2 linked regions of the Alkalihalophilus pseudofirmus genome follow. The protein of the gene in region 2 binds, or shares a complex with, the protein of the main gene of each other region. Links are inferred from orthologs where the notes say so. Each region holds a gene or a part of one and is shown on either strand. Other genes may lie near its edges. The genes, in order: dnaB and dnaG.

Region 1 (15,291 bases), 2.9 Mb from region 2 along the record:
AGATGCCTAGAAGCACTTACTATAACCTTGTTAAAAAATGGAGCCAGCCAGATCCTGATCGAAAATGGAAAAGAAGAATTGCATTCATTTACCATAAGCACTTTGGTCGATATGGCTATCGTCGTATTACAGACCTCCTTCAGGAAAAGGGATATGCGATTAACAAAAAGAAAGTGCTTCGAATGATGAGAGACCTAGGGCTTAAATGCCTTGTACGAATGAAAAAATACAAATCATATAAAGGAGAAGTTGGAAAAGCAGCTCCAAACATCCTAAACCGTAACTTTAGAGCCGAGAAGCCTAATCAAAAGTGGGTGACAGACATTACGGAATTTAAATTGTTTGGACAGAAGCTCTATCTGTCTCCACTATTTGACCTGTTTAACGGCGAACTGATAACCTATACGCTCCAATCAAGACCAACGTATGATTTGGTCGATACGATGTTGGACCAAGGGTTAAAGCACCTAAATAAAGGCGATGATCTCTTGATTCATTCTGATCAAGGTTGGCACTATCGAATGGCCCCTTACGTAAGGAAACTGAAAGAACATAACATCACACAAAGTATGTCTCGAAAAGGCAACTGTCACGATAATTCTGTCATGGAAAACTTTTTTGGAATCCTGAAATCGGAGTTCCTTTATTTAAACGAATTTGATAGTATTGAACACTTCAAAGAAGAGTTAGAACAATACATCTATTACTACAACCATGTGAGAATTAAATCAAGATTGAACCGGAAAAGTCCAGTAGCTTATCGACTCAGTACCCAAAAAGCTGCTTAAAAAAGTGTCCAACTTTATGGGTCCAGTGCATGTAGCGACGAGGAAGCTCCCGGGCCGCCCGCGGAAAGCGTGTGCCTGCAGCGGAAATCAACAACTACTGCAGGTGGTACTTATTCAGTAGAAGCGGGGTCGACTGTTATGTTTTCATATCCCATTCAGTTAAACACTTTGATGTCGAAGCCTATTTTTAATTGTATCTAGGCTCCGGGCGGCATGCTTCTTTCGTCATGCCTTCGTTCTAGGTTAACGAACTTATTATATTCCTTCACAAAAGCTAGCTCAACGGTGCCGACAGGGCCGTTACGCTGTTTGGCTATAATGATTTCGATAATATTCTGATTCTCTGATTCTTTATCATAGTAATCATCACGATATAAGAACGCAACGATATCAGCATCCTGCTCAATACTTCCAGATTCACGAATATCAGACATCATTGGTCGTTTATCTTGTCTCGACTCTACGCCACGAGACAGCTGTGACAGGGCGATTACAGGGACCTCTAGTTCACGAGCAATCGCTTTTAGGGTACGAGAGATTTCTGAAACTTCCTGTTGACGGTTCTCGCCGCTTCGACCGTTTCCTTGGATCAGCTGTAAATAGTCAATCATGATCATACCAAGTCCCTGCTCCTGCTTTAGACGCCTGCACTTAGCACGAATGTCATTAACCTTCACGCCTGGAGTATCATCTATATATATACCAGCTTTAGCAAGGCTGCCCATTGCCATCGTGAGCTTCTGCCAGTCTTCTGCTGTTAGAGCACCTGTACGCATTCTCTGAGCATCAATATTTCCTTCCGCACAAAGCATACGCTGAACAAGCTGACTCGCTCCCATCTCTAGACTAAAGATAGCGACATTCTCGTCTGTTTTAGTGGCTACATTTTGAGCGATATTTAAAGCAAAAGCGGTCTTACCAACAGAAGGACGAGCGGCCACAATAATTAAATCATTCCGCTGAAACCCTGCTGTCATATTATCAAGCTCAACAAACCCAGTCGGGATCCCTGTAATGTCTCCTTTTTGGTTTTGAAGCAATTCAATTTGATCATACGTTTCAACGAGAACGTCTTTAATGGAAATAAAAGCACTTGTATTTTTGCGCTGGGCAACATCTAAGATCGTTTTTTCCGCATCATCGAGTATCGCATCAACTTCATCCTCGCTCGTATACCCGTCCGCTGCAATATTCGTCGCTACCTTAATTAGACGGCGCAGCACTGATTTTTCTTCAACAATTTTACTGTAATATTCCACATTAGCTGCCGTCGGTACGGCGTTTGCTAAGTCACTTAAATAAGCTACTCCGCCAATATCATCAAGCCATTTACGGTCTTGCAGCTCTGAAGTTACGGTTACTAGGTCAACCGGTTCACCTTTTTCTGCCAACTCAAGCATCACCTGATACACGCGCTGGTGCGCGGCCCGGTAAAAGTCTTCAGGCAGTAAGCGTTCAGATGCGGTGACGAGTGCTACATCAGCTAAAAAGATCGCACCGAGTACCGCTTGTTCGGCTTCTATATTTTGCGGCGGGGTACGATCAGCAAATAAATCACTCATGGCACTACTTCCTTTCTATAAAAAAAATAAATATAAAAATAAGAACGAATATAAAAAAATGAAAACGGTCTGACCTTGCTAGGAATTGCAAGATATTCTTGGCACCTAGAGAGATCAGACCGTCTAAAGAAAAGCGTATTTCTTTATTTATTCGCTTTCTACTACGTGAACTTTCACTGTTGCTATCACTTCTGGGTGAATTTTAATAGGAACATTCGTATACCCTAGTGAGCGAATAGGGTCGTTAAGCATTATTTTACGCTTATCTACCTTCATTTTCATACCGGAAAGTGTTTCCGCTATCTGTTTTGTTGATACGGCACCGAATAAACGGCCGCCTTCTCCTGATTTGGCTTTAATTTCTACCGTTAAGGCTTCAAGCTCTTCTTTGTATTTTTTCGCAGCCTCAAGCTCTTCTGCGGCTTTCTTCTGCTCGCTGTTTTTTTGGGCTTTAAGATTAGCGACATTTCCTTTTGTTGCTTCAACCGCTAAGTTATTAGGAAGCAGGTAATTACGCGCATATCCTTCAGATACATTCTTTAACTCACCTTTTTTTCCTTTACCTTTAACATCTTCTAAGAAAATAACTTTCATCTTATTGTCCCCCTTCTAAACTTTCATCTATGGCCTTCTCTAGTTTCTCTCTCGCCTCTTGGAGAGTAACACCTTGTAATTGTGTAGCAGCATTGGAAAGGTGTCCTCCGCCTTCTAAACGTTCCATAATGACTTGGACGTTCACATCACCCAGCGAACGGGCGCTTATGCTTACCATATCATCTTTTCTCTTTGAAATCACAAAGGATGCAGCTACGTCTTTCATTGTAAGCAAGGTATCAGCTGCTTGAGCAATGACAATCTGGCTTAAGCTCTCACTTTCATCAGCTACAGCAATCGCCATTCCCTCGCGATATACCTCTGCATTCTCAATCAGCTTAGCACGCTTTACATATTGGTCCATGTCTTCTTTAAGCAGCTTTTGAACCAATGTTGTATCCGCCCCGTTTGAGCGGAGGAATGACGCCGCATCGAAGGTTCTTGCACCCGTGCGCACAGCAAAACTCTTTGTATCTACAATAATTCCGGCAAGGAGCGATGTTGCTTCAAGCCTGTCCATCTTAAGCTGCTTCGGCTGGTATTCCAGCAGTTCTGTAACCAATTCTGCTGTCGATGAAGCATAAGGTTCCATATACACAAGAACAGGATCCTCAATAAACTCTTCACCGCGTCTATGGTGATCAAGGACAATGATCCGGTCCACTTTAGGAAGCAGCTTAGGTTCCATCACAAGAGAAGGTTTATGCGTATCTACAACGACAAGAAGTGTGTCATCTGTCACATAATCTAGAACCTCATCTGGTGTAACAAATTGCGACCAAAGATCCTCATGACTTTCAACTTCTTCCATTAACTTTTGAACATCGTGGTTAATATCACTCGGATCAAGGACGACAAAGCCTTCCTTCCCATTTACTTCAGCAATTTTCAAAACACCAATCGCAGCACCAATTGAATCCATATCCGGATTTTTGTGGCCCATTATGATGACACGGTCACTTTCAAGGACAAAATCACGCAGCGCGTGTGAAATGACCCTTGCTCTAACACGTGTCCGTTTTTCCATTGCATTTGACTTTCCACCATAAAAGCGGACTTTTCCGTTCTTTTGCTTGATGGCTACCTGGTCTCCGCCGCGTCCTAAAGCCAAGTCTAAACTTGACTGAGCAAGCTTTCCTAGCTCGCGCAAGGAGGTCTCACCCGTACCCACCCCGATACTAAGAGTAATAGGAACTTTTTCTTTGCCTGTCAGCGTTCTAATTTCATCGAGCAGATCAAAGCGAACTTCCTCAATCTGTCTGAGTGATTTATAGTTCATAATTGCAACAAATCGGTCAGAAGCTGTTCGTCTGAGCAAGATATCATTATCATTTGCCCATTTATTTAAAGCAGAAGTGACCTGGCTCATGAGCCGGCTCCTCACTTGATCTTCCATTCCTTGCGTCACTTCATCATAATTATCTAAATAAATAAGAGCGACAACCGTTTTTGTGTCCTCATATAATTCTATTGTCTCTTCCTTTTCTGTTACATCTTGAAAATAAATTAACCTCTCTGTCGGTTCAAACGTAACATGATAAGACCTTGACCCTAAAGTGATCACATCACCTTCAACATTGTCTTCAATCATCGGAACCAGCTCATCATGTAAATCGTCCAAGCTTTTATCAATTAAGTCATCAGCAATATGTTGGCCTATAAAGGGATTAACCCACTGGATGATCTTATCATCATTATAAAGGAGAATTCCTACAGGCATCTTCATGACTGCCTCTTCCCCCGCCTTATTTACACGGTAGGAAAGCGTTTGGATATACGCTTCTAAATCACGTTCAAACGCAAAACGCGCTTGTGACGTGTAGATGGCTAGCACACCTAATATAAATAAACCTATGACGCCAACCTGCCAGTGATAGATCATCAGCACACTGCTGAAAATCACCGCTACGGCAAATAGGGCAATTACGTGGTAGCCATGCCACCGCTTCATTAAGAACTTCGGCATAGTGTCAGCTCCTATTTTTTCTCGCTTTTAATACGTTTACGTAGATCAAAGCCTAAATCAATAATCCCTAGAATACGAATAAGCTGTGTCAAAGGGTTTATAATCAATGTAACAATAACAATAATAATTGGAAGTGCTTTGTTAACTTTTTTATGGTAACAATAATAAAATATAAACGCAAAACCTTGGACCATCATCACAATCTCAAGCAGAGGCAGGAGGTTCCATACAATAATGTACATCGTTGAACCTTCTTCTTGTCCTACTAACAATAAAATCATGACAATTAAGTAATACCATAAGAATGACTTAGGGAACTGCCAGTCTCGAAACGGAGGAAATTTTTCAACCTTTGTACCAAGCCTGCGTAAAATAAGTGTGGCAAGCAGTACTGTTAAGACAGCTAAAGCAATCCCGCTCATAATAATCATAATCGGAACTAAATGGACAATCATATCTGCCATTTCATACATAGGTGCTAGTGAATCAGCAGGATCTTGTCCAATTGTGATCAATGTAGATTCTGCAAGACGAATCTGCTCGCGCAAGAGATCTGACATAAAGCTGATTGGATTCTCATCCATAACTAATGACAGCCCCACATAGACAAGCAGCATATTTAACATATATATTAAACTCCCGCCAATTAACACATTAAAAGGTGCTAACTTCCGGCGGTATAACTCACCTATCACAAGTCCCGCGCTTCCAAAAAATAATGCCCCAGGTACTCCAATAACACCTGCGATCATAAAAGAAAGCAAAATCGCTACAGCAACAAGCATGAATCCTGGCTTCAACCCTCTTCTTACTACAAATAAGATAAAAGGAAGCGGCAGGGCCCACATCGTAAGATAAGCAGCGAATGGAACATACAGCGTAATGGCTAATAAACTGACAAAAAGAGCTCCGAGTATTGCTCCTTCTGTTAGTGTTCTCGTTTGTTTCACACATTCACCTCATTTATCTTTCCAACCAACCATCAACCTGCTTACAAGCAAGGATTTTTGACAGTTTCTCATATCCTTGTCTATTTTAGCGTAATTGCGAGGAAAATTAAAGCTCTCAGCCAAACACTATCCTCTAATCTCTTATTCATCATCTTAATCGATCAGAAGAAAATTATGCATAGACTAAGTGATAAAAGCAAAGAAACAGCAGCACAGACATTGAGTATGCGCCTAAAACAAAAAGCATGGTAGAAGCTCTACCATGCTTTTATAAATTATGCTATTAGTTAACATCATTTACATACGGCAATAAAGCGATTTGACGAGCACGCTTGATTGCTGTTGTAAGTTGACGTTGATACTTAGCAGACGTTCCAGTTACACGGCGAGGAAGAATTTTTCCACGCTCAGAGATGAAACGCTTTAGAAGATCTGTATCTTTGTAATCGATTTTCGTAATTTTGTTTACAGTGAAGAAACAAACCTTACGACGCTTTGGACGACCACGACGAGCCATTAGACAGCACTCCTTTCAATAGAAATGTTTTATAATTCATGCTTCTTTTTCGTTAAATAAGCAGAAGAGGCATTAGAATGGTAAATCGTCATCCGAGATGTCAATTGGTTTGCCATCATTAGCAAAAGGATCATCGTTAAATCCGCCAGATTGACGATCTGGTTGTTGATTCTGCCTGCTATAATCGTTTCCACCAGTTGGTGCTCCGCCTCCTGCATACGCATTTCCTTGTCCTTGACTTGCTCCTCTTGGTTCTAGGAATTGCACACTTTCCGCTACAACTTCTGTAATAAAGACACGACGGCCTTCATTGTTGTCATAGCTTCTAGTTTGGATTCGGCCGTCTACACCAGTCAGGCTGCCTTTTTTAAGGTAATTAGCCACATTCTCAGCAGGTTTACGCCAAACAACACAATTGATGAAGTCTGCTTCGCGCTCTCCTTGCTGGTTTGAAAATGTACGGTTTACCGCGAGCGTAAAGTTCGCTACTGCTACTCCACTCGGCGTATAACGCAGCTCTGGATCTTTCGTTAAACGTCCAACTAGTATGACACGGTTTAGCATCCGTACCCCTCCCACTTTTTCATTAATTATTCTTCGTCTTTAGTGATTAGGACACGAATAACGTTGTCGTTAATCTTGATAAGACGGTTAAATTCTGCAATCGCTTCTGAGTTAGCTTGTACACTTAAAAGCACGTAGAAACCTTCACGATAATCGTTGATTTCGTATGCTAAACGACGCTTACCCATCTCTTCAACCTTTTCAACTTCAGCACCATTTGATGTAAGAACACCATTAAAGCGTTCGATAATCTCTTTGTTTGCTGACTCTTCTAGGTTTGGAGCGATGATGTACATAATTTCGTACTTACGCATTCCGGTCACCTCCTTTTGGTCTAACGGCTCCATTTAAGGAGCAAGGAGCAAAACTCATCTAATGAGTCATTTCACTCGCATTAGTAGATTATATCAGAATGAAAGATAGGGTGCAAGCATCATCTTGGTAGAAAAAAGAGTTTTAACAAATGAGAAATGCTTATGCACCGCTCCTGAACGATACTTCGCTTTTCATTTAACAGTTGGTCCTCTTCAATAGTCTCCGTCTAACATATTTGTTGATTTTCGCTGCAGGCAATCGCTTTCCGCGGGCGGTCCGGGAGCCTCCTCATCGCTACGCTCTTGTGGAGTCTCCCCTGGCCACGCACATGAGGCCACTGATAAACCCATGGTTTTTTTAGTGGCCTGAGGAAATGATCAAAAAAATAAAAAATAAGGGCAGTTTCTTCTCCGGCCGTGGAGAAGAAACTGCCCTTTCTCTTGATTATTACGACTCTTTTTGGTTCTTGAGTCTCAATATTCTTTTTAAATTGACGGCGAATATGGTGGTGGCCGCTTGTATTTGCATACCAAATAGACCCGAGTAATTCGCTTTTTTATACCCGTGCCGGTTTTTTAATTCGCTGTTCTTCGCTTCTATTTTATACCGAGACTTTGATAGTTCTTTGAATCTCTCTGTTTCTTGAAACGCTTCTTGCTCGGTGTGTTCAGTTGATTTAACTGTTACGTAGTACGACTTTGTTTTAGCCCCTTCTTTGTAACATCCCTCTTTCAGAGGGCAAACCTTACATTTTTCTACGTCGAAGAAATAACGGTATCTAGGATTTTTATTGTGCTTGGTACAGCCATCATATTTCTTTTGAATGGCTAGGTGTCCTGCCTTACACATATATGTACCAGCATCTTTATTAAACTCAAACTCATCATTCTTACGTGATCCATTAGTAACTAGAGGGTGAAGTTTTGAGACAAGCTCCATTTTGTGTTCGTTTGTGAAACGGATATTTTCTCTTTCGGAGTAAGCTGTATCAGCGATAATGGTATCTACGTTTACACCTGCATTTTTTGTTTTGTCCACGAGTTCTCTTAGGTATTTCCCGTCATTTTTTTCACCTGATGTAATGACCGCAGCGGTAATAATTCGTTCTTCATTTGTCATGGCAAGGTGAGATTTATATCCAAAGAAAGAAGTGTCTTGAGATTTAAATCCTGTTCGTGCGTCAGGGTCCTCCGATTGAATCATGTTTTCTTCATAATCCTCGACAACTTCTTTTAAGACATTAAGCCTTTCTTTCACAGCGGGTACTTCGACACTTTTTGAGCTTTCTACAGTAGAGATGACCTGTCGGCAGTACTCTAATTCCTCTTGAAGGTCATTAGATGTAGGTTTGTCAGGGAACTTCCCTTGCATCGACTCATCTACACGATAGACTGCTTTCCGAACATTTTTAGACTTTTCTTGTAGAAATTCTTTCGGTGATTTTTTATTAAAACAAGCTCTCGTATGAGTCGCATCAAGGATAATAGTGGGGTCTTTAAGGATATTATGTTCTATAGCGATCTCAACGCTCTTCCCAACCAGCATATCTAATAAACCCTCATCTGGAAGACGGAGTTTACGGAATTTCGTTAGGGAACTGGGGTCAATGACACCAGCTTCTGGAGCCAAGTCTAAAAAGAATTTAAATGACATGTCGTACTTGGAGCGTTCCACTACATCAACATCTGACAAATCAAAAATAGTCTTTAATAAAAGGTATTTAAACATGCGGATCGGAGAGATCGCATTACGACCATTCGTCAAACAATACTTGTCTTGGAGTTCGTCCATAATGAAAGAAAAATCCACGAGTTCATTCATTTGACGAAGCATATTGTCTTTAGGTACCACGAGATCATAGAGTCCCATATATGGGCTAAGAGGGATCGAGTCTTGTCCTTTAATCATTTCAACATCACCTATACCGTTATTAGTACCTTAATTATATAGGAAAAAGAGAGTGGTTGGCCGAATAAATTCGGCCAACCACTCTCTAAAAAACAAAAGAACTTTTTCAGTGGCCTCCACGCACATCCCGCAGGAGTCGATTACCTTCCGCCCCAATCAACGGAGGAAGGATGTTATATAGTGCACCCTCATCGAACTTGTTCGTTGCTCAGTGATTTAGTAAACGAAGGACGGTTCAGAATTTGAACTGAGCCTAACTAAATCGCTCCACATAATCATCACAAAATCCAATAACCCAGCAGATGAACTATACGTAGACTCCTGCGGTGCCTAGAGCAGGGCTGAGATCCCAACAGGGCCAATGCCCGAGGAAGCTCAGCAGCTCATCGCGGAAAGCGAAGTATCGTTCAGAAGCGACGACTATGCTATAACCCATGTTTGAAGCACTTTATGTTAGGTAACTTTTGAGAGAAAACTAAATTATCCGCTAGGCTATTACATAATGTAATAACCTAGCGGATGAACTATTCAGGAGCGGTTATAACCACTGCATCTTATTCGTATCTATTGTTCATTAAACATTAAAGCGGAAGTGTACTACGTCTCCGTCTTGTACTACATACTCTTTTCCTTCTAGACGAACTTTTCCGCGCTCTTTGGCTACTGCCATTGAACCGGCATCAACTAAGTCATCATAAGATACAACCTCTGCACGGATAAATCCACGTTCAAAGTCTGTGTGGATGATTCCTGCTGCTTGAGGTGCTTTTGTTCCTTTGCGGTATGTCCATGCACGTACTTCTTGGACACCTGCAGTGAAATAAGTTTCAAGGCCAAGCAAGTTATACGCTGCACGAATTAACTGGTCTAAACCTGATTCTTCAATGCCTAGCTCTTCAAGGAACATTTGCTTTTCATCGCCCTCAAGCTCAGCAATTTCAGACTCAATTTTCGCGCAAACTACGATCACTTCACTGTTTTCACCAGCTGCAAATTCCTTTACTTGCTTCACGTAATCATTGTCTTCAGGAGAAAGAAGATCTTCTTCACTAACGTTAGCAACATATAGTACCGGCTTACTTGTCAGAAGGTGCAGCTGCTTAACGATCTTCTCTTGTTCTTCTGTAAATTCAATGCTTCTAGCTGGCTTTTCTTCTTCAAATGCATCACGAAGAAGCTCTAATACTTCAAGCTCAGCAACTGCTTCTTTATCCCTTGTTTTAGCTAACTTTGCCACACGGCCGATTCGCTTTTCAACTGATTCAAAATCAGCTAAGATCAGCTCTAAGTTAATCACTTGAATATCATTAAGCGGATTTACGCTGCCTGATACGTGAGTAATATTGTCATCAGCAAAGCAACGAACAACATGAGAAATAGCGTCAACTTGGCGAATATGAGATAAAAACTTGTTTCCTAGTCCTTCGCCTTTACTAGCTCCTTCTACGATCCCTGCAATATCTGTGAATTCAAATGCAGTAGGTACTGTCTTTTTAGGATCCACAAGTTCTGTTAACGTTTGTAATCTATGATCAGGCACTTCTACAATCCCTACATTCGGGTCAATTGTACAGAATGGGTAGTTTGCAGATTCTGCACCTGCTTGTGTAATTGCATTAAAAAGTGTTGATTTCCCTACGTTTGGTAATCCAACAATCCCAGTTGTTAATGCCATAACGGCTCACTTCCTTTATTTATCAAATTCACATAGTTATCAAATATACACCCTATGTGATCATACTCTCTTAATATCCCTACCAATTATAGATACAGACCCACAAAAAAACAAGGTTATGATCATGAATCACTACCTTGTTCTGAGAATTATTTATGAATTTGGCGCCTTCTCTAAAATCCGTTTCAATTTTTTTGTAAACTCTTTTCTTGGAAGCATGACACTATGCTGACACCCTAAGCATTTAATTCTAACATCCATTCCCATGCGTATGATCTTCCAGCGATTCTCTCCGCACGGATGCTGCTTCTTCATTTCTACGACATCCCCGAGTGCAAATTCTTTATCTGTCATCCTAGGCCCTCCTATCCAAGCTATCCATTTTGTTGCTTAGTATTATACACCAAAACGACCTTAGACGGGACAAGTAAACCAAACTAGGAAGCAACTATTTCACACTGGCTGAATGGTTTAAAATCGGATAAAGCAAGATGCTTGCAAACACATATAGATTCAACACGCCATATAGAGGATACAAAATTGCAATTAAGGTTGAAAAACCAAATGTTGTAAGAGGCGCCATTAACGAAATGAGGAATAAGGCAATCAGCCACGCCTTCCCCTTTATATATCCTCGTAAGCGAGAGATGAGACCGAAAACCCCTGCTGCTGCTGTCGTATAAATAGCCATCCACAATAAGCCTGACATCACAATGACCATAAAATAAGGATAGTGCTTTAAAATAGCAAATAAAGGAATCTCGTAAAGCATAATATCACCAGCTACTTGAAGCAGTGATTCGTTGTATAAAAAGGAAATCCCTCCAAGAATAAGCCCGCTCCCTAAACTCGCTACCCAAATTTCACCCTTATGGCGAATTTCACCTCCTACGGCTGCAAGTACAGCTACAAGAGGAAGAATATTTAAAGATGTAAAAGTTAACGCGGCCGGCCAATTATGCTGCTCATCTAATCGAAAAGAGATCGGAAACCCTTTTAACGTCTGAAAAGCAACCAACACACCAAGTAAGCAGACGATTAAAACAGGAATAATGACTGCATTCATTGACGTCATTCCTTTTGTATCCCATACAAAAAGCAGTACGACACAGCCTCCGATAAAAACAATTCCTAACCAATATGGAAGATGAAGCACCTCAAGAGTAGCACCGCCCCCAGCAAGCATTATTACTGTTGTCGAGAAAAGGTAAAGAACGATCATAAAATCATATAGTTTAGTAAGCCTCTTCCCCATCAGTACATGTAAGATCGGTAAATAATGTTTAGACCGTTTTTGATAGCTGATCCCCATAATGATCGCTGTACAAATCGTAAATAAGAGTGCAAATAAAAAGATGGCTAGTCCGCTTTCGGCCCCAAAAAACTCCCATAACTCGCGACCAGAAGCATACCCAGCCCCAATCATCGTACCTATAATTAAAAACATCCATTTAAACCCGCCTGACCACATCCCGCACCCTCCTCTCCTTCATTGCGTGAAACCTATGAATGACCTCCATATAGGTATTTTTCTAAATTTTCACAATCTATTTTCACAACTATACGTATAGAAAGGAAAAAATATCCGTATACTGCTACTACTATGGCAAAGGAGCCGATGTTATGAGTACAAACCATCGCCTTTTCGGAAAAAGTTTGACCCCTATTCGAGTACACATGGATGAAGATGATGCCAAATCAACACTCATACACAATCTCTTCACTCATACAAATGAGCTCACCCGCCGCGAACTTGTTATTGTTTGTATCGGAACAGACCGCTCAACTGGAGATTCATTAGGTCCATTAATTGGTACTAAATTATCGGAGAAAAAGCTGCAGCGTTTTCATGTGTATGGAACGCTTGAGAAGCCAGTTCATGCCGTTAACTTGGCTGACCGCTTGAAGGAAATCGAACAATCGCATTACCGGCCTTACATTTTAGCCATTGATGCTTGCTTAGGGCGAGTGAACAGTATTGGAAAGATCTCACTTGCCAATGGCCCTGTTCAGCCAGGGGCTGCCGTTAACAAACAATTGCCGGCTGTTGGTGATATCCATATCACCGGAATCGTCAATATCGGCGGGATGATGGAGTATTTTGTGTTACAGAACACTAGATTGTTTACCGTTATGAGAATGGCTGATACGATCTCTGATGTCATATACTCTGTAGATCAACAACTGCCGCACCGAACAAAGCCAACGTCTTTACTCGAAAACTTAAAGCCTAATATTTTTCTCAAAACAAAAAAAGAGACACCTTTTTAAACGGAGCTTCCGTCTAAAGGTGTCTCTTTTTGATCTCCTATTAAATTAAATAAATGCCCGTAACTAATACTGCAACCACAAGGATACTTGGCAGTAAATTAGCCACCCTTATCTGCAAAACTCCTAAAATATTCAACCCGATAGCAACAATCATCACTCCGCCTGTAGCTGTCATTTCTACAATAAACATATCCATCAGCTCACTAGGAACATAAGCATTAATTTGAGTTGCTAAAATTGCTATCCCGCCTTGATACAGCACGACAGGTATGGCTGAGAAAATAACTCCTATACCTAAGGTGGAAGTGAAGATAATGGCTGAAAATCCATCAAGCATCGCTTTTGTATAAAGAACCGAATGATCTCCGCGAAGTCCGCTGTCAAGTGCACCGAGTACAGCCATCGCCCCTACTACATAAATAAGAGTTGTCGTGACAAATGCCTTTGCTACCGACCCCTCTTCTTTTGAGCCGAGCTTCCTTTCGATAAAAGCACCCACCTGATTTAATCGCTTTTCTAAATCTAATTTCTCACCAATTAATCCGCCAATGACTAAACTTCCGATAACGACTAAAAACTGTTCGCTCTTAAGTCCCATGTCAATCCCTAACACGACAACTGCCAAAGCGATTGCTTGCATGACAGTCGTTTTCACTCGCTCTGGTATCCCTCTCACTAACAATCCAATACAAGCTGCCACTATGATGGCAAGTCCATTTACAAGCGTCCCAGTCAACACCATCTCTACACTCTCTCCTACTCTTCTCTAAAATGCTTGCTCTATCTCTATTAATGCCTCTACTAATTGTTTGACTTCGTCTTCTGTATTATAAGGGCCAAAACTTACACGAACGAGCCCTGTATCAACGGTTTCAAGTGAATGATGAGTCATTGGTGCACAATGAAGGCCTGCTCGTACGGCCATTCCGTAATGCTCATCTAAAATAAATGCCAGCTCATGACTTTCCACCTCTTTTAACCGGAAGGAACAAACGGCTAATCGTTGATGTAAATGAGCAGGACCGAAAACTTCTGCTGTTTCTAGCTTCCTAAGCCCTTCTAAGAACAATGCTAAAAGATTTTGCTCGTGTTGATAGACCTCATCAATTCCTCGCTTTTTAACATCTTTTAAAGCGGCGAGTAATCCTGCAATCCCCGGTGTATTCAATGTCCCTGCCTCATAACGATCCGGCCACTCAGACGGCTGAGTACTGCTCTCTGAGTAACTCCCAGTGCCTCCGTGCATAAGGGGCAGAAGCTGATAATCATGCTTAGAAATGAGGACCCCTGTCCCTTGGGGTCCTAATAAACTTTTGTGGCCTGCAAATGCCAACAGGTCAATTCCGTCTCTTTCCATATCAATGGACAAGGTTCCTGCTGTTTGTGAGGCATCGACAATAAGGATGGCACCAACCTCTTCGGCAATCTGCTTCACCTCTTTTAAAGGAACAATAGCGCCCGTCACATTAGAAGCATGTGAAACAATAATTGCTTTCGTACGCTCTCCTGCAGCCTCTCTCATCTCATCGATTGAAATGATGCCATCTTCATCCGGTTGGATATACGTAACCGAAATGCCTCTTAGCTTAGCAGCCTGATGCAGGGGCCTTAAGACAGAATTATGTTCAAAGGCTGTTGTTACAATATGATCCCCTTCTTCAAAAGGAAACCCGCTTATCGCCTGATTCAATGCCATCGTTGCGTTCTGATAAAACCAAACATGCTTGCCATTAGGTGCATTAAAAAAGGCAGCTAATTCGTTTCTTGCTTCCTGAATCACTCGGCCTGCTCTTTCAGCGAGCTGGTGTCCGCCCCTTCCAGGATTAGCCGCATATTCATTCACCGCTTCTATCATCGCTTCCCCTACAGCTTTTGGCTTAGGATAAGACGATGCGGCGTGATCAAAATAAATCATAAAGACTCTCCTTTTTGCTTAATCCTGATATCTGCTAGAAAAAGAAGCCATCATAATTGATGACTTCTCCATTTATTCATGTTCTTAGTCATTTTAACACTTAAGATTTCTCAGATTTCAGCAAAGCTAAAATTCTTTCTAAATCATCTTCTGAAAAATAATCGATCTCAATTTTACCTTTATTTTTACCCGGCTTAATAGACACCGATGTACCAAAACGAGAACGCAGCGTATCCTGATATTCTTTTAGCTGCGGAGTAAGCTGA
Region 2 (15,214 bases):
CTCATAATCGAACTTCTCAACAGCCTTAATTAATCCCATATTTCCTTCTTGAATTAAGTCAAGGAACAGCATTCCACGCCCTACGTAACGTTTAGCAATCGATACAACAAGACGTAAGTTAGCTTCTGCTAGACGACGCTTCGCCTCTTCGTCTCCTTGCTCAATACGTTTTGCCAGCTCAATTTCTTCTTGAGCAGAAAGAAGGGGAACACGACCAATTTCTTTTAAGTACATACGTACAGGGTCATTTATTTTAATACCCGGGGGTACACTCAAATCATTTAAATCAAACTCTTCTTCTTCTTTTGCCGCTTGCTGAAGATTAGGAACATCATCAGACTCATTCAGGATCTCTACACCTTGCTCTCCAAGGTATTCGAAGAATTCATCCATTTGATCAGAATCTTGGTCAAATACAGCTAATTTCTCTGTAATTTCTGTATAGGTTAAGACCCCTCTCTTTTTCCCTACCTCAACTAATTGTTCTTTTACTTGATCGATGGACAATTCACCTTCCGCTAGCGGGCGTAATGGTTTCTCTGCCATTCGATCCCCTCCTTCCATTGTTCACAACCCATTAGGCATAATCCTCATTACAACGAGTTAATGAAGTTGTTTTTTCATTTGAATAATCTCCATTTTTAACTTTGCAGCTGCAACGGGATCATGTTCCTGCTTCATAAGTATTTCTTTCTGTTGTATATCTACCCACTTTGGGTAATTTTCAATCTGTTTCATATAATCGATTAACTCTTGTTCCGAACATTCTTCATTAACCGACAACATAGCAAGCTCTGAGGCAACCCTCATAAGATCTGGATCTTCTAGACGATTCACAAATTGACTCGGGTCAGCTTCATTACCTTCACCGTAATAGGCAAAAAGATAAGCTGCAATGGCATGATGCTCATCAACGTTAAACGCTCCGCCAATCCGCTCCTGCACTTGTTCTGCAATTTCTATATCCCGCATCATATGAGCAAGAAGCAGCCTTTCTGCATTTTTGTATGCAGGGAGAAGTTTTTTTTGATTAAGAGCTTTTGTCGCATGCCGTTTAATCGGCTGTTCACTTTTTCCTGCCTGCTGCTGTTTTTTTGCACGATAAAGTTGAAACTGCTCTTGTTTTAATGCTTCTAAAGAAAGAGAAAATTCATCTGCAAGCTGCCTTAAATAGTGATCTCGTTCTACAGCCCTCTTCAAAGACGAAATCTCCCGAAGAACCTCTTCGATATAGCGCAGACGTTCTCCTTCATCCTGCAGATTTCTTCCTTTTCTTAAAAACCGCATCTTAAATGCCATTAATGATAAGCTTGCCCCTATTACATCCGTTTTAAAGCGCTCTGCTCCAAATTCTCGGATGAAGTCATCGGGATCAAGTCCTTCAGGCATCAGTGCAATTTTCACGTGACAGCCTGCTTCTTCAAGAATTGTAGCTGACCTGAATGCAGCATCAACCCCGGCTCGGTCAGAGTCATAACAAATGGTTATATTTTCTGCATTACGGCGTAATACTTTGGCCTGCTCTTGAGTTAAAGAGGTTCCAAGTGTCGCTACTCCATTAGTTATACCTGCCCCCCACGCTGCTACTACATCCACATACCCTTCAAAAAGGATGGCAGCATTTTCCTTACGAATGTAAGGTCTCGCTAAATGAAGGGCATACAACGTATTGCTTTTGTGGAAAATAGGGGTTTCCGCACTATTTAAGTATTTGGGCTTATCCGAACCAATACTCCTGCCGCCAAACGCAATGACTTTTCCTTGGTTATCCCATATCGGAAACATGAGCCGATTTCTAAATCTATCATAATAACCGTTATCAGATTCCCTAATTCCAAGCAATCCAGCTTTAGCCATCATCTCAAGTGAAAAGCCTCTCTTATCTAAGATGATTTTAAGAGAATCCCACCTGTTTGGGGCAAAGCCTATTTGAAAGTGTTCAAGCTGTTCTTTTGTGAATTTTCTTGTTTTAGCATATTCTCTGCCGCCTGCACCTTCTTCTGTTAATGTAAGAACATGGTGGTACAGTTTAGATGCAAGCTCGTGACCATCGATCATCATTTTTGTAGGCGAATGACGGTTTGTTTCCCCTTGACTTTGAACGGGAAGATCAATATTTGCTCTTCCTGCCAGGTCTTTTGCAGCATCTACAAAAGTATACCCCTCATGTTCCATCAAAAAGGAAAAAACGTTTCCGCCTGCCCCGCAGCCAAAACAATGGTAGAGTTGTTTATCTTGAGACACAGAGAATGATGGTGACTTCTCACCATGAAAAGGACATAAGCCTATATATTGACGGCCTTGCTTCTTGAGTTGAACATAGTCACTGATAACCTCTACAATATCAGTAGATTTGCGAATCTGTTCAATTAACTCTTCGGGTATTCGACCACTCATATTAAGCATCACCATATTTCTTTCCTGATGAGTGTAATATATGTTCGAGCTTTTTTGCTATTTTCCTGCTTTTTTTGATAAAATCCTTGTAAATTGATGACAAAAAAGTGAGCGATCTTCTTCTGTAAAAGCACGAGGCCCTTTTGTTTTACCGCCTTTACGCCTTTCTTTTTGTGAAAGATAACGGGCATCAAGCATCTGCATAATGGTTTCTTCACGATATACATACCCTCTGGGTGATAATACATCGACCCCTTTTGACAAAAGAATAGAAGCTAATGCATGATCTTGCGTAACACAGCAATCTCCACGCTTCGATTGATTAAGTATATACATGTCTGCAGCCTCTTTATCTGAATCAACCGATACATGCGTAAACCCATCAGGCACATTCATTTCATGTGCAATCGAGGAAACAAAAACAGCTGATTGGTTAAACTTCTGACAGATCGACACAATTTCCTTTTTTACAGGACATGAATCTGCATCTACAAATACCTTAACAATAAGTTCGCTCATAACTTCAATTCAACATCCTCTTTTAGATTCCTGCAAACATTTTAAAGAATTTCGCTGTTTCTTGTCGAATGATATGAATTGTCATGTTTTTTTTATCAATAAGCTATTTATACACATTCTTCTTTACTATCATTACCAAAAAAACAAGAAAAAGTCTTGACTTTTTAAAAATAATCGTTCTTTTTTTCTATAATCCATTCTTTCTTATACAAATAAGAACACAATTCTTTATTATACGGAACTTTGAATCATTTGACTAGTGGTATTTAATAAACATTACAAATAAGATCATTTTACATAAGAGCGTACAAAGGAAAGGCACCTTTTACCTAAAGGTGCCTTTCTTGGTACTTACTTACGTTGAAACATACTTGAAATAAGATTTGCAGTTTCTTCTACTGCTTTATTCGAGACATCAATGACCGGACATCCAATTCGATTCATTACATCTTCAGCATAGACAAGTTCCTCTTTGATTCTCTCGATATTCGCATAATTAGCTTGAGCTTTTAACCCTAGCGCTTTTAAGCGTTCTGCACGGATATCGTTTAATTTCTCAGGTGAAATTTTTAATCCGATACATTTCTTAGCAGAGATCTTAAAGAGTTCTTGCGGCGGTTCCACCTCAGGGACTAGAGGAACATTAGCTACTTTCAAACGCTTATGAGCGAGGTATTGCGAAAGCGGCGTTTTAGATGTGCGCGACACCCCGATTAACACCACATCTGCTCTCATAATTCCCCTTGGGTCACGCCCGTCATCATACTTTACAGCAAATTCAATTGCTTCTACTTTTCTAAAGTAATCTTCATCAAGACGGTATACAAGACCAGGCTCATATCTTGGTTCTTTGCCTGTTAACGTTTCAATTTTATTCAACATAGGTCCTATGATGTCTACTGTCTCTACATTTTTAGCTGCAGCACGTTCAATCAAATAATTCTTGATTTCAGGTACAACGAGCGTAAATGCAATTAAAGCATTTGCCTGTGAGGCTAAATAAATAATTTCATCAATGGTTCCCGTATCTTCTACATATGGAATCCGGCGAACTTCTACACCCGCACCATTAAATTGGCTCGCAGCAGCTTTAACCACTAGTTCTGCAGTTTCGCCTACAGAATCAGAGACGACATATACAACAGGACGTTGCTTCATTTCTACCATCATGACCTCCTTACATCCGTGCTTCCCTAGATCGTTTCTTCGTTTGCTAAATCTACGAGCAGCGAAGTTATATTTGTTTTAGTGATTCGGCCAATGACCTCGTAGCCAGAACCATAATCGACGTCTTGAACGATAGGCAGTCCATCAATTTGTTTATTAATTAACTTCTTTGCTACTTCAATAATGAGATCGTCTTCTTTACAAACTGTTATATTTGGCATTCTTGTCATAATAATACTAACTGGAATTGATTCTAATGCTTGTTTTCCTAGACTTGCACGCAATAAATCTTTTCTAGACAGCACACCAACGAGCGTTGTTTGTTTATCTGTGACAAACAATGTCCCAACATCCTCTAGGAACATTGTACAAATAGCATCATATACAGAGGATGACTCCTGCACCACAATTGGGCGTGATTGATAATGCCTTACGGTGATATTTTTAACTTTTTCTCCAAGTAACTCTGTACCTGTTTTACCGGTATAAAAATATCCTACTCGCGGTCTGGCATCTAAATAACCAGCCATCGTTAAAATTGCTAAATCCGGACGCAAAGTTGCTCTCGTTAAGGAAAGACGCTCTGCGATTTGTTCACCTGTAATAGGCCCATTTTGCTTCACAATGTCTACAATATGTTCTTGCCGATTTGTGAGTTCGATTGTTTCCACCGCCTTCAACACACAAATGTGTTATGCTTTATCCCCAATATTATATACTATATAGTCAGCTTTTTACACAAAAAACGCTCAAGTACTTAGCTGGTTTTACATTGGTTAGCTAAACACAATAGATTGGAAGTTAGCAAAGGCACGGATTACAGCCGATAATTCAAGCATTTGCGCTAAACGATTACGTTTCACTTTTTCATCTTCTGCCATAACCATAATATGATCAAAGTAAGCATGAATACTTGGCTCAATCGATTGCAGGCTCTTAAATGCACGAGATGCATCCCCTTTTGCCAGAGCAATCTGCACTTCTTTTTGAGCTGACTCATACTGTCTATATAGTTCTTTCTCTTCTTCTTTTTCAAATAGTTCAGGCTTAATTTCTACAGCCGTTTCTGCTTTTTTAGCGATATTCGTTACACGGCTTAGCGCTTCTACGGTTTTCTTAAATGCTGGTTGGGATACTTGTCCCATTAATAGTTCTGCTTTTTTTACGGTTGTTGGTACATGAATCGCTTCACTCGTTAAAACAGCATCGGTAACATCATAACGGATTCCTTTTTCTTGCAATGCATTTTTTATACGAAGTGAGAAGAAGTCCATAACCTCTTTTGTAATATCTTCTCGGTCCCGCTTCAATAAACCGCGCTCCTCAGCAACATCAAGACTTGCCGATACTAAATTATCGATTTTTACATCAAAATCATAATCAGAAATCATTTGTACAATTCCTGCTGCTTGTCTTCTCAGAGCATAAGGATCTTGTGAACCTGTCGGAATAAGACCAATCGCAAAGCATGTGACGATGGTATCTAGCTTATCAGCCAAACTTACAACAGTACATGCTTTTGTCGAAGGGCTCTTATCTCCAGCAAATTTAGGCATATAATGCTCTTTAATGCCTACTGTAACCTCAACGGGCTCACCGATCAGCCCAGCGTATACTTCACCCATACGTCCTTGAAGCTCAGGAAATTCATAGACCATTTGAGTGACAAGGTCAAATTTTGCAATTTCAGCAATACGATCTGCCACTTCTTGCTCGTTAGAATCAAGAGCAACAAGCTTACTGATAGAAGTGACGCCTTTACGAACACGGCGAACCTTATCAGCAATCGATCCCAGATCCTCGTGGTATACAATGTTTTCAAGACGTCCTAACGCATCTTCAATCTTGAGCTTTTGATCTTCTGCATAGAAGAAAGCCGCATCAGAAAGACGTGCACGCAGAACTTTTTCATTCCCTTTTGCGACATTTTCAAGATGCTGATGATCACCATTACGCACCGTTACGAAGTGAGGCAAAAGTTTCCCTTCTGTATCTTCCACTGGGAAGTAACGTTGATGCTCACGCATTGAGGTTATAAGCACTTCTTTAGGAATCTCTAAGAATGCATCGTCATACGTACCTGATAAAGCAGTAGGATATTCAACAAGATTCGTTACTTCTTCTAATAAGTCTTCATCAATCGGAATAACCCAGCCGTTTCCTTCTGTCATTGATTCAATCTGGTTGCGAATCGCGCGTTTGCGCTCTTCTGGTCTAGCGATAACATACTGGCCTAATAAAGCTGTTTCATAGTCAGCAGGAGTATCTAACTTCACTTCCTCCCCTAGGAAACGGTGACCTCTTGTTGTATTGCTTGTTTTGACATCTGTTATTTCAAATGGGATAATTTCTTCCCCATATAGGGCAACCATCCATTGAATTGGACGCGCAAAACGCAGGTCATATTGATTCCAGCGCATGTTTTTAGGAAAATGCATAGAAGTGACAATTGATTTTAAGGCTGGTAATAACTCAACCGTTTTCTTGCCTGCTGTAAACGTCTTAGCATACACATACTCTACACCCTTGAGCTCTTTAAAAAACAGATCATCTGCTGTTACACCTTGACCTCTTGCAAAACCTAGAGCAGCTTTTGACCAGTTCCCTTCCTCATCTTGAGCAATTTTCTTAGCAGGACCCTTTGCTTCTGCTTCTACATCTGGCTGCTTCTCTGCTAATCCTGTTATATAAATGGCTAAACGACGCGGTGTTGAGAAAGCTTCAATTGCATCAAAATCAAGACGCTCTTCTTTTAACCAATCACTCACTTTATTCTTTAATTGATTCATTGAATCTGTGACAAAGCGGGCTGGCAGTTCTTCAAGGCCAAGTTCAAATAAAAAATCACGTTTACTCATTCTCTGCATCCCCCTTTTTTAACATTGGAAACCCTAGACGCTCACGCTCATCATAATAAAGCTTCGCTGCAGTACGGGCTAAATTTCTGACTCGACCGATATATCCTGTTCGCTCTGTTACAGAAATCGCACCTCTAGCATCTAATAAGTTGAACGTGTGAGAACATTTTAAAATATAATCATAGGCTGGGAATACTAGGTTCTCATCTAGTGCGCGTTTTGCCTCTTGTTCATATGTTCCAAACAAGGAGAAGAGCATCTGGCTGTCAGATACTTCAAATGTATATTTTGAATGCTCATATTCAGGCTGTTTAAAAATGTCACCATACGTGAATCCTTCTACCCACTCAAGGTCAAACACATTTTCTTTATCTTGAATATAGGAGGCTAAACGTTCTAAACCATATGTAATTTCAGCAGAAACTGGGTTTGCTTCAATACCCCCTACTTGTTGGAAATACGTAAACTGTGTAATTTCCATGCCGTCTAACCAAACTTCCCATCCAAGGCCCGCACATCCTAAAGTCGGATTTTCCCAATTATCTTCAACAAAACGAATATCATGTTTTAGCGGGTCGATCCCTAGTGCCTTTAAGCTGTCAAGGTACAGCTCTTGAATATTAGTTGGAGATGGCTTCATAATAACTTGAAATTGATGGTGTTGATAAAGACGGTTAGGATTCTCTCCGTAACGACCATCTGCAGGACGACGTGATGGTTCCACATAAGCTACATTCCAAGGCTCAGGACCAATTGTACGAAGAAGCGTAAACGGACTCATCGTACCAGCCCCTTTTTCAGTGTCATACGCTTGCATGATCATACAGTTTTGCTTTGACCAAAATTCTTGTAATGTCAAAATCATTGTTTGGACATTCATACTAATTCCTCCTTAATAGTTCGTAAAACCTAATTTTAAGGTTCATTTCAAGGTTCATTTCAAGGTGAAAGAAACGAGGTAGGATGAAAGAAAAAAACTCTCGTCCTTATGTCGACTTATCGACATAGGGACGAGAGTTTCTCCCGCGGTTCCACCCTATTTATTCACTCAGAAAAACGAAGTGAATCACTTTCACCGTTATGCTCAGGAACGCCTTCCAATTAAACTGCTGCCCTAGCTCTCACCACCCTAGGTTCGCTTTCAACAGGACTTAATTGTACTTCTTTCCGTCAATGCACCATATAATACTAGCATCATACTGAATTTCAGTTGTTGTGTCAATAAGGTTTAAAATCACCCATGCGTTCAAGCTGATCGAGAAATCGTTTTGAACGCAGTGTTACACCAGAATATTCATCATAATAAGCCGAAATAATTAATTTCAACTCTTTTTTAGTCTCATCTTTTAAGGATATTTCCCCTAAACGACTCAAATCAATGTAATAAAACAACCTCAGCAGTCTAGCTGTATGAGGAGTGATCTTAAAGGCATGCTCATCTTTATGGATGCATTTTTTGCAAAGAAAGCCAGCTTCTTTTATAGAGAAGCCTGATGGTACTTCAGTACTTCCGCAATTCGCACATTGATCAAGCTCAGGTGTAATTCCAGCCACTTGCATCATTTTCATTTCAAATATACGCAGCAACACTTCAGGATCAATACCTTCATCTAAATAAAGCAACGTTTGCTGCAATAAATGAAACAACGGTTCATTAGGCTGTTTCTCCTCCGTAAGCTTATCAATTAATTCAACGACATACGTTGCATAGGAAGCTAAAAATAAGTCATTCCTTACTTCTTTATAAGAATGAATCATCTCTGCCTGATTTAACGTCCCGAGACCGTTGCTTTTTTGAAACAAATACAGTCCATGAATAAACAATTGAGATATGGCAGCCAGCCTGCTTTTAGGTTTCTTAGCACCCCTGGCCATCACTCCTACTTTGCCGCTTTCTCTTGTAAATAACGTAACAATTTTATTCGATTCGCCGTAATCATTCGTTCGAATAACAATAGCTTCTACTTTTTGCATCATTGCTTATCACCACACATTCACATTGTGAGGTGCAAACAAGGTCAATGAGTTTGCGCGTCTAACGTGTCAATATTATCAACGTCTTCTTGGCTCACTTCATCTTCATGGCCGCGCTCAAGTTCTTTAATCAGTAAATACGTATCCAAATTGCCAGTCATTGAAAAAACCTTCCAGGAAAAATCGAGCATCTCAATTTCCACCTTTCTCTCAAGACTTAAACGCTCTGTATCTCTAGGTTGACCTTGTTTGCAAAATTCATGTTAGAGAAAAATTGTTAATTTATACACCTTGACAAACAGAGTTGTTATTTTTTTGAAATTCTATTTGTCTTCATCATAATCGTTTCGAAACAAAAACACAATGGCTAGACGCCCAGCCATTGTGAAAGTTGTTTAGATTTTATGTTACAACTTTGTAGCAGAAGAGTGCTTATTTGAAATCAAGCAAAAGTCGCATGCCAGACTAGTCGCTTTCGCTTTTCTTGTCCAACTGCAGCTCCTTGTCCTGCGGGTAAAAACGGTGCATCAATTGAAGTCAAAAAACGCCTTCAAATCGCTTCCCCTCATTTTACCGCATGCCAGACCAGTCGCTTCCACTTTTCTTTTTAATATTCATCTTCTTTGAAGCCGTAGTCTCTGAGGTGGGTTGATTTGTTTCTCCAGTCTTTTTGAACTTTAACCCAAAGCTCCAAGAAGACTTTAGAGCCTAACAGCGCTTCGATATCTCCTCGTGCTCGCTTTCCAACTTCACGAAGCATGCTTCCTTGCTTTCCAATGATAATCCCTTTTTGAGACGTACGCTCCACTATGATCGTTGCTCCGATATAAATCATATCATTATCCCTGCGCTTCATTTGTTCGATCACTACAGCTACTGAGTGAGGGATCTCTTCCCGTGTAAGATGTAATACTTTTTCACGGATTAATTCAGCAACGATAAAACGCTCAGGGTGATCGGTAACTTGGTCACTCGGATAGTACTGAGGACCTTCTTCAAGGTGGTCAACAATTTGCTCCATCAGCGTAGGAACATTGCTGCCTTGAAGGGCAGATACTGGAATCACTTCTGTAAAATCAAACTTCGTACGATAGGTTTCAATAATACCTAATAAATCATCCGGCTGCACTTTATCAATTTTATTGATCACTAAAAAGACCGGTGTTTTTGTCTCTTTTAATCGCTCAATAATAAACTCCTCACCAGAACCAAACGCTTCACCCGCATCAACTACATAAAGAATTAAATCAACTTCACGCAGAGTGTTTTGAGCCACTTTCATCATGAAATCGCCTAGTTTGTGCTTCGGCTTATGAATCCCAGGTGTATCAATAAAAACAACCTGTGATTCATTGCTTGTATACACGCCTTGAATTTTATTTCGTGTTGTTTGGGGTTTATCTGACATGATGGCAATCTTCTGGCCTATAACATAATTTAAGAGTGTAGATTTTCCCACATTCGGTCTTCCAATAATTGAAACAAATCCTGATTTAAATCCTTTTGGTGTGTTATTCATTCATATCCTCCGCTGTAAATGCTCCTGGCAATAATTCTGAAACAGACATTTCATTAATGTCTCCTTTTAAATTTGTTAAGTAAACGGGCGCATTGGGCGGAATTAATTCCACCATTACTTGACGACAAGCCCCGCATGGCGGCACTGGACGGTCTGTATCAGCTACTACCGCAATGGCAGCAACCTTCCTATTGCCCTCCGAGTACGCCTTATATAATGCTGTTCTTTCCGCACAATTTGTTAAACCGTAAGAAGCGTTTTCAATATTCGCTCCCTTAAACACGGTACCATCTTCCATTAAGAGCGCTGCTCCTACCTGAAATTTCGAGTAGGGTACATAAGCATTCTCACGTGCCTCTTTAGCTAGTTCGATTAATTGTTGTTTATCCATTGTTCTCGTCCCTTCTAATGGTCCTCTTGTTTTGAGCGTAATTGTACCAACATTTTCTCTTTATCCACAATCGCTTCTGTCTGTTCATCCTGAACTTCTCTGTCTGGAGGCACAACTACCCCACCAGAAATAATAAATTTTAGACCTTGTTCAACGGTCATATCAAGCTTAATAACATCTTCCTTAGGTACAAGCAGCAGCCATCCAGACGTAGGGTTAGGGGTAGTGGGTAAAAATACATTAATACACTCTTTAGAAGTCACCCGCTGGACTTCTCCCTTCGACTCACCAGTCTGAAAGCCTACCGTGTATAAACCTTTTCTCGGATATTCTACAAGTACAACGTTTTGAAACGATGTACGCTCTTGAGCAAACGCATGAATAATTTGTTCTACCGATGTATAAATAGAGTTAGCAATCGGTATTTTTCTAAACGTCTGATCAATCGAATCAAGTACCTTCACTCCACGTCCTCTTAGTCGAAGCGCACCTACCCATGTAAGCAGGATAATGGTCAGCACAAACCCTATTCCAAGCAGCCGCTCTGAAAAAGGTGTATAGACTCCTAAGAAGTAAATTCGGCTGTCAACGGTAGTAATAATATTTAGTGCTTTTAAAATACCAGTAATAAATGAACCTAAAAAAGAATCTACTAATGTAAAAAGAAATTGGATGACATAGATGGTCGCTATGGCGGGCAGTAAAAAAATGATCCCTGCAATAATATTTTTTTGAAATCTCTTCCACATTTAAAGAGGATCTCCTCTCCTGATTGCGCGCAGAATATGCTAAAAAGCTTTAATTTGATTCATCAAAGAAATTTCTCGAGCAGATGCGGGCCAAAGAGAATGATTCCCATGATGACAGCAAAAATACTATACACAAACACAGCAGATGCAGCAACATCTTTTGCTCTTTTTGCTATCGGATGATACTCTTCAGTCACTAGATCAACTGTTCTTTCGATCGCTGTATTCATTATTTCAAGTGCGAATATACCGCTTATAATTACTAATAAAAACAGCCATTCTAAGCGCGTTAAATCCAGCCAGAAAGCCAGCAAGATAACGAAAGCCGCCAAAGACACGTGCACTTGCATATTTTGTTCATTTACAAACACATGCCTTAAGCCTTGATAAGCATAGCCAAAAGATCTTAACAGGCGAGTAAATCCGCGTTTATTCCTATCTTGTAAGCCCATATGCGCTTAAGATCTCCTCTTGACGTGAGAACATCGCTTTTTCATCTTGCTCTGTCATGTGATCGTATCCAAGAAGGTGCAAGAAACCATGGACCACTAGAAAACCCAGCTCTCTTTCAAAGGAATGTCCATACTCCTCTGCCTGTCTTGAAATATGAGCAACAGAAATAATAATATCGCCGAGTGCATTAGGCATTCCTTCCATAATCATATCTGCTTCATCTTCCACTTCATCATTTAATGCGAATGAAATCACATCAGTCGGAATATCCTTTCCTCGGTACTCTGCATTAATCTCTTGAATTCTCTTTTCATCAACAAACGTAATAGAAAGTTCTACTTCTCCATCTAATCTTTCATATTCTGCGGCACTTGTAATCAATTTCGTCACTATATTTTCTTGTTCACTATTAAGTGTACCCGTTTCATCATGTAGATCAATCGTCAAATTCATTCTTTTTTCTCTCCTTTTTTAGCAGACTCGTCTGGGTACTCAATTCGTTGATGGAATGTACCGTTTAATGTCTCACACATCGTCTGCGCAATTTGGCTAAGCTGCCTAAGGGTTATATCTGATTCATCGAACTGCCCATCTTCAAGCTTGTCTGTTATGATCTTTTTCACTAATGATTCAATGCCTTCTGGTGTAGGATTTTGCATTGACCTAACCGCAGCTTCAACACTGTCTGCAATCATAACGATAGCGGCCACTTTCGATTGCGGTTTCGGCCCAGGGTATCTAAATTGTGATTCTTTTATTTCTTCTTCTGAATCTTGCTTTGCTTTATGGTAGAAAAACTTCAGCAAGCTTGTCCCGTGATGTTGTTCAGCTATATCAATGATTTCTTTAGGCATTTTATGTTCTCGTAAAAGACGCACTCCATCATATGGGTGATCTATAATAATTTTTGCACTCTCAAGCGGTGAAAGCTGATCGTGAGGATTAGCCATCTTTTGTTGATTTTCAATAAAATACTGCGGCCTTTTCGTTTTCCCTAAATCATGATAATAGGCTCCGACTCTGGCAAGCAGGCCGTTTTCTCCAACTGCTTCACATGCCGCTTCAGCTAAATTGCCGACTACGACACTGTGATGATACGTCCCAGGTGTTTCTGTCAATATTTTTCTAAGCAGGGGCTGGTTAGGACTTGAAAGTTCAATTAACCTCGACGGGGATAAAATGCCAAATCCCGCTTCAAAAAACGGCATCAGTCCAATAGCAAGGACTGCAGCAAGAAACCCTGATAGAAAAGCAAAACCAATATGCAGGCCTATCTCAACCCAACCGCTTTGAACTGTTCTCATAAACAGCAGTGAAATAATAGCTAAGATATTGATGAAAGAGACAAAAAATCCCGCACGTAAGATTCTTGAAACTCTTGCCGACTGGCTTAAATAATAGGTTGCCGCAAATGAACTTAACAGCATATACGCCCCGTAAGTAAAGTTAAACGTGCCAACAGATTCATTATTAAAATAAATACTTCCAATCACGGCAAAAAGTACACTAGAAAACAATGAAATGCGTGGATGAATTAATGTAGTTAACAGCATGGCACCAAGTGCTACAGGAACAATAAATCCAATACCGATAAGTCCTATGCCTTCTAACAAGCTGGACATCTTAATAAATAGTAGAGTCACAATAAAAATCAACATAAACAAAACAAGGTGACTGTTATTATGCTGAACCGTTGTTTTCGCTTCCTTTAAATAATAGGCGAGCATTCCTACGATTAAAAGAACTAAAAGCGCCAGCCCGATATATGGATAAGGATTAAAAGAATCATCTAATAATCCAACAACCCTCAGCTGTTCATAGATCTCGTAGTCAATAATCTCTCCCTCTTTAACTAAGAGCTGACCTTCGCGGATCATCACTGGTTCTACGGAGTCACTCGCTTCTTGACGCTGTCTGTCTGTTGCTTCTAAATCATAAATATAGTTAGGGATAATAGCAAATTGTGCAATTTCAATCATGGCTTCAAGTAGTCTATTGCTTACTGTTGAAATCGCAAATTGTTCATCTACTGATTGTTTAACATCTTGGAGGTTGCGAATGGAGATCTGCTCACCCATCGCTTCATATACAGCATTTGCCGTTGCCTCTTGGGCTATACGGAGCTGTGATTCTGTTGCCTCCATTAAAGTCAGGAGCGTTTCTTCTGATAAATCATTGCTTGTCCCAGACGAGAGAACTTCTTGAATATAGGCTAGCTGCTCCTCTCTTTTTTCCTCTTCTGTGGCAGCTTCCTCTACCCCTTCAACCGGTTCCTCTTCTTCAAGGGCAACACGCCTGACTAGTTCAAATATATCATTTACTTTCACCACTTGATTTTCAGCATATTCCCGCTTTAACTCATATACAGGACTGACAGCCTCCGTGGCTTCACTCCGTCTCTCTTCTGTTTCGATTTTGTTTTCCGTCGTAATTGGCGATCGAATATCACGATCGGCGATTTGTGAAAGTCGGATATCTAAGGTCTCCGGAATAATATTTCCAATCATTGATGTATATAAGAAAACAGCCAAAATGATAAATAAAATGGTACGTATGTATCTATGATCGCGTACTCGTTTCCACCAAGGGATCTGATCAATTGAAAATCGTTTTCTCAAGGGCTCTCCCCCCTTCTCATAAATAATCGGCAGTATGTATTGCATTTTTGCAGGCTGATAAACAAGGTGAATGAACAGAGAAGACCCTCGTCAAGCGAGGGTCTTATTGAAGCGTTCACTTAGGTGTGACCACTACTGCTTGCTATTCAACTTTCCCCGTTTCTTTTTCATACGCATCTAAGATTTTCTGTACGAGCGTATGTCTGACAACATCTGATGCTTGCAAGTAAATAAAACCAATATCATTTACTGATTTCAAATATTCTATGGCTACTTTCAAACCAGATTTCTTCCCTTTTGGCAAGTCAATCTGCGTTAAATCGCCATTAATAACCATTTTTGAGCCGAAACCAAGACGTGTAATAAACATTTTCATCTGTTCTTGGGTCGTATTTTGTGCTTCGTCTAAAATGACAAATGCATCATCTAACGTTCGCCCACGCATGTATGCAAGCGGTGCCACTTCAATTGTTCCGCGCTCCATAAGTCTAGTCGTAGTCTCAACGCCTAACACATCGTGAAGGGCGTCATAGATCGGCCGTAAATACGGATCAACTTTTTCCTTTAAA

What was found.
Region 1: the proteins of dnaG (region 2) and dnaB are in contact, whole or in part, in a crystal structure (PDB 2R6A), measured with the Geobacillus stearothermophilus proteins. The link is inferred for Alkalihalophilus pseudofirmus from one-to-one orthologs. Residues at the interface, in WP_049624496.1 of Geobacillus stearothermophilus: Lys456, Leu457, Leu458, Pro459, Ala460, Asn463, Ala464, Leu467, Leu535, Leu536, Ile537, Ala538, Gln544, Glu545, Asp548, Tyr549, His552; in WP_033016901.1 of Geobacillus stearothermophilus: Ser13, Glu15, Ala16, Gln18, Glu91, Leu92, Asp94, Ala95, Val96, Pro97, Thr98, Ala99, Ala100, Asn101, Tyr104, Tyr105, Ile108.

What each region holds. Positions count from the first base shown.
Region 1 is NZ_CP117835.1:4,056,320-4,071,610, forward strand. The notes cover bases 169-3,128. They hold dnaB (replicative DNA helicase), read right to left. Parts: upstream 2,351-3,128; coding sequence 986-2,350; downstream 169-985. Other genes in these bases: rplI (50S ribosomal protein L9), read right to left, coding at 2,498-2,944; PQ478_RS21110 (DHH family phosphoesterase), read right to left, coding at 2,946-3,128. Outside these bases: more of PQ478_RS21110, read right to left, coding at 3,129-4,910; PQ478_RS21115 (YybS family protein), read right to left, coding at 4,922-5,860; rpsR (30S ribosomal protein S18), read right to left, coding at 6,144-6,377; ssb (single-stranded DNA-binding protein), read right to left, coding at 6,450-6,941; rpsF (30S ribosomal protein S6), read right to left, coding at 6,968-7,255; PQ478_RS21135 (IS1182 family transposase), read right to left, coding at 7,704-9,164; redox-regulated ATPase YchF, read right to left, coding at 9,739-10,839; PQ478_RS21145 (DUF951 domain-containing protein), read right to left, coding at 10,993-11,193; PQ478_RS21150 (YkvI family membrane protein), read right to left, coding at 11,288-12,310; spore protease YyaC, read left to right, coding at 12,463-13,110; PQ478_RS21160 (DUF554 domain-containing protein), read right to left, coding at 13,151-13,852; PQ478_RS21165 (aminotransferase class V-fold PLP-dependent enzyme), read right to left, coding at 13,877-15,025; PQ478_RS21170 (ParB/RepB/Spo0J family partition protein), read right to left, coding at 15,126-15,291. UniProt on the Escherichia coli protein: The main replicative DNA helicase, it participates in initiation and elongation during chromosome replication. Travels ahead of the DNA replisome, separating dsDNA into templates for DNA synthesis.
Region 2 is NZ_CP117835.1:1,125,653-1,140,866, reverse strand. What follows is about bases 1-2,883. They hold dnaG (DNA primase), read right to left. Parts: upstream 2,398-2,883; coding sequence 604-2,397; downstream 1-603. Other genes in these bases: PQ478_RS05860 (YaiI/YqxD family protein), read right to left, coding at 2,455-2,883; rpoD (RNA polymerase sigma factor RpoD), read right to left, coding at 1-546. In the rest of the region: more of PQ478_RS05860, read right to left, coding at 2,884-2,916; PQ478_RS05855 (pyruvate, water dikinase regulatory protein), read right to left, coding at 3,268-4,083; transcriptional regulator CcpN, read right to left, coding at 4,110-4,754; glyS (glycine--tRNA ligase subunit beta), read right to left, coding at 4,860-6,941; glyQ (glycine--tRNA ligase subunit alpha), read right to left, coding at 6,934-7,821; DNA repair protein RecO, read right to left, coding at 8,160-8,918; PQ478_RS05830 (YqzL family protein), read right to left, coding at 8,960-9,106; GTPase Era, read right to left, coding at 9,523-10,434; PQ478_RS05820 (cytidine deaminase), read right to left, coding at 10,427-10,825; PQ478_RS05815 (DUF502 domain-containing protein), read right to left, coding at 10,840-11,574; PQ478_RS05810 (diacylglycerol kinase family protein), read right to left, coding at 11,637-12,026; rRNA maturation RNase YbeY, read right to left, coding at 12,010-12,480; PQ478_RS05800 (HD family phosphohydrolase), read right to left, coding at 12,477-14,645; PQ478_RS05795 (PhoH family protein), read right to left, coding at 14,788-15,214. UniProt on the Escherichia coli protein: RNA polymerase that catalyzes the synthesis of short RNA molecules used as primers for DNA polymerase during DNA replication.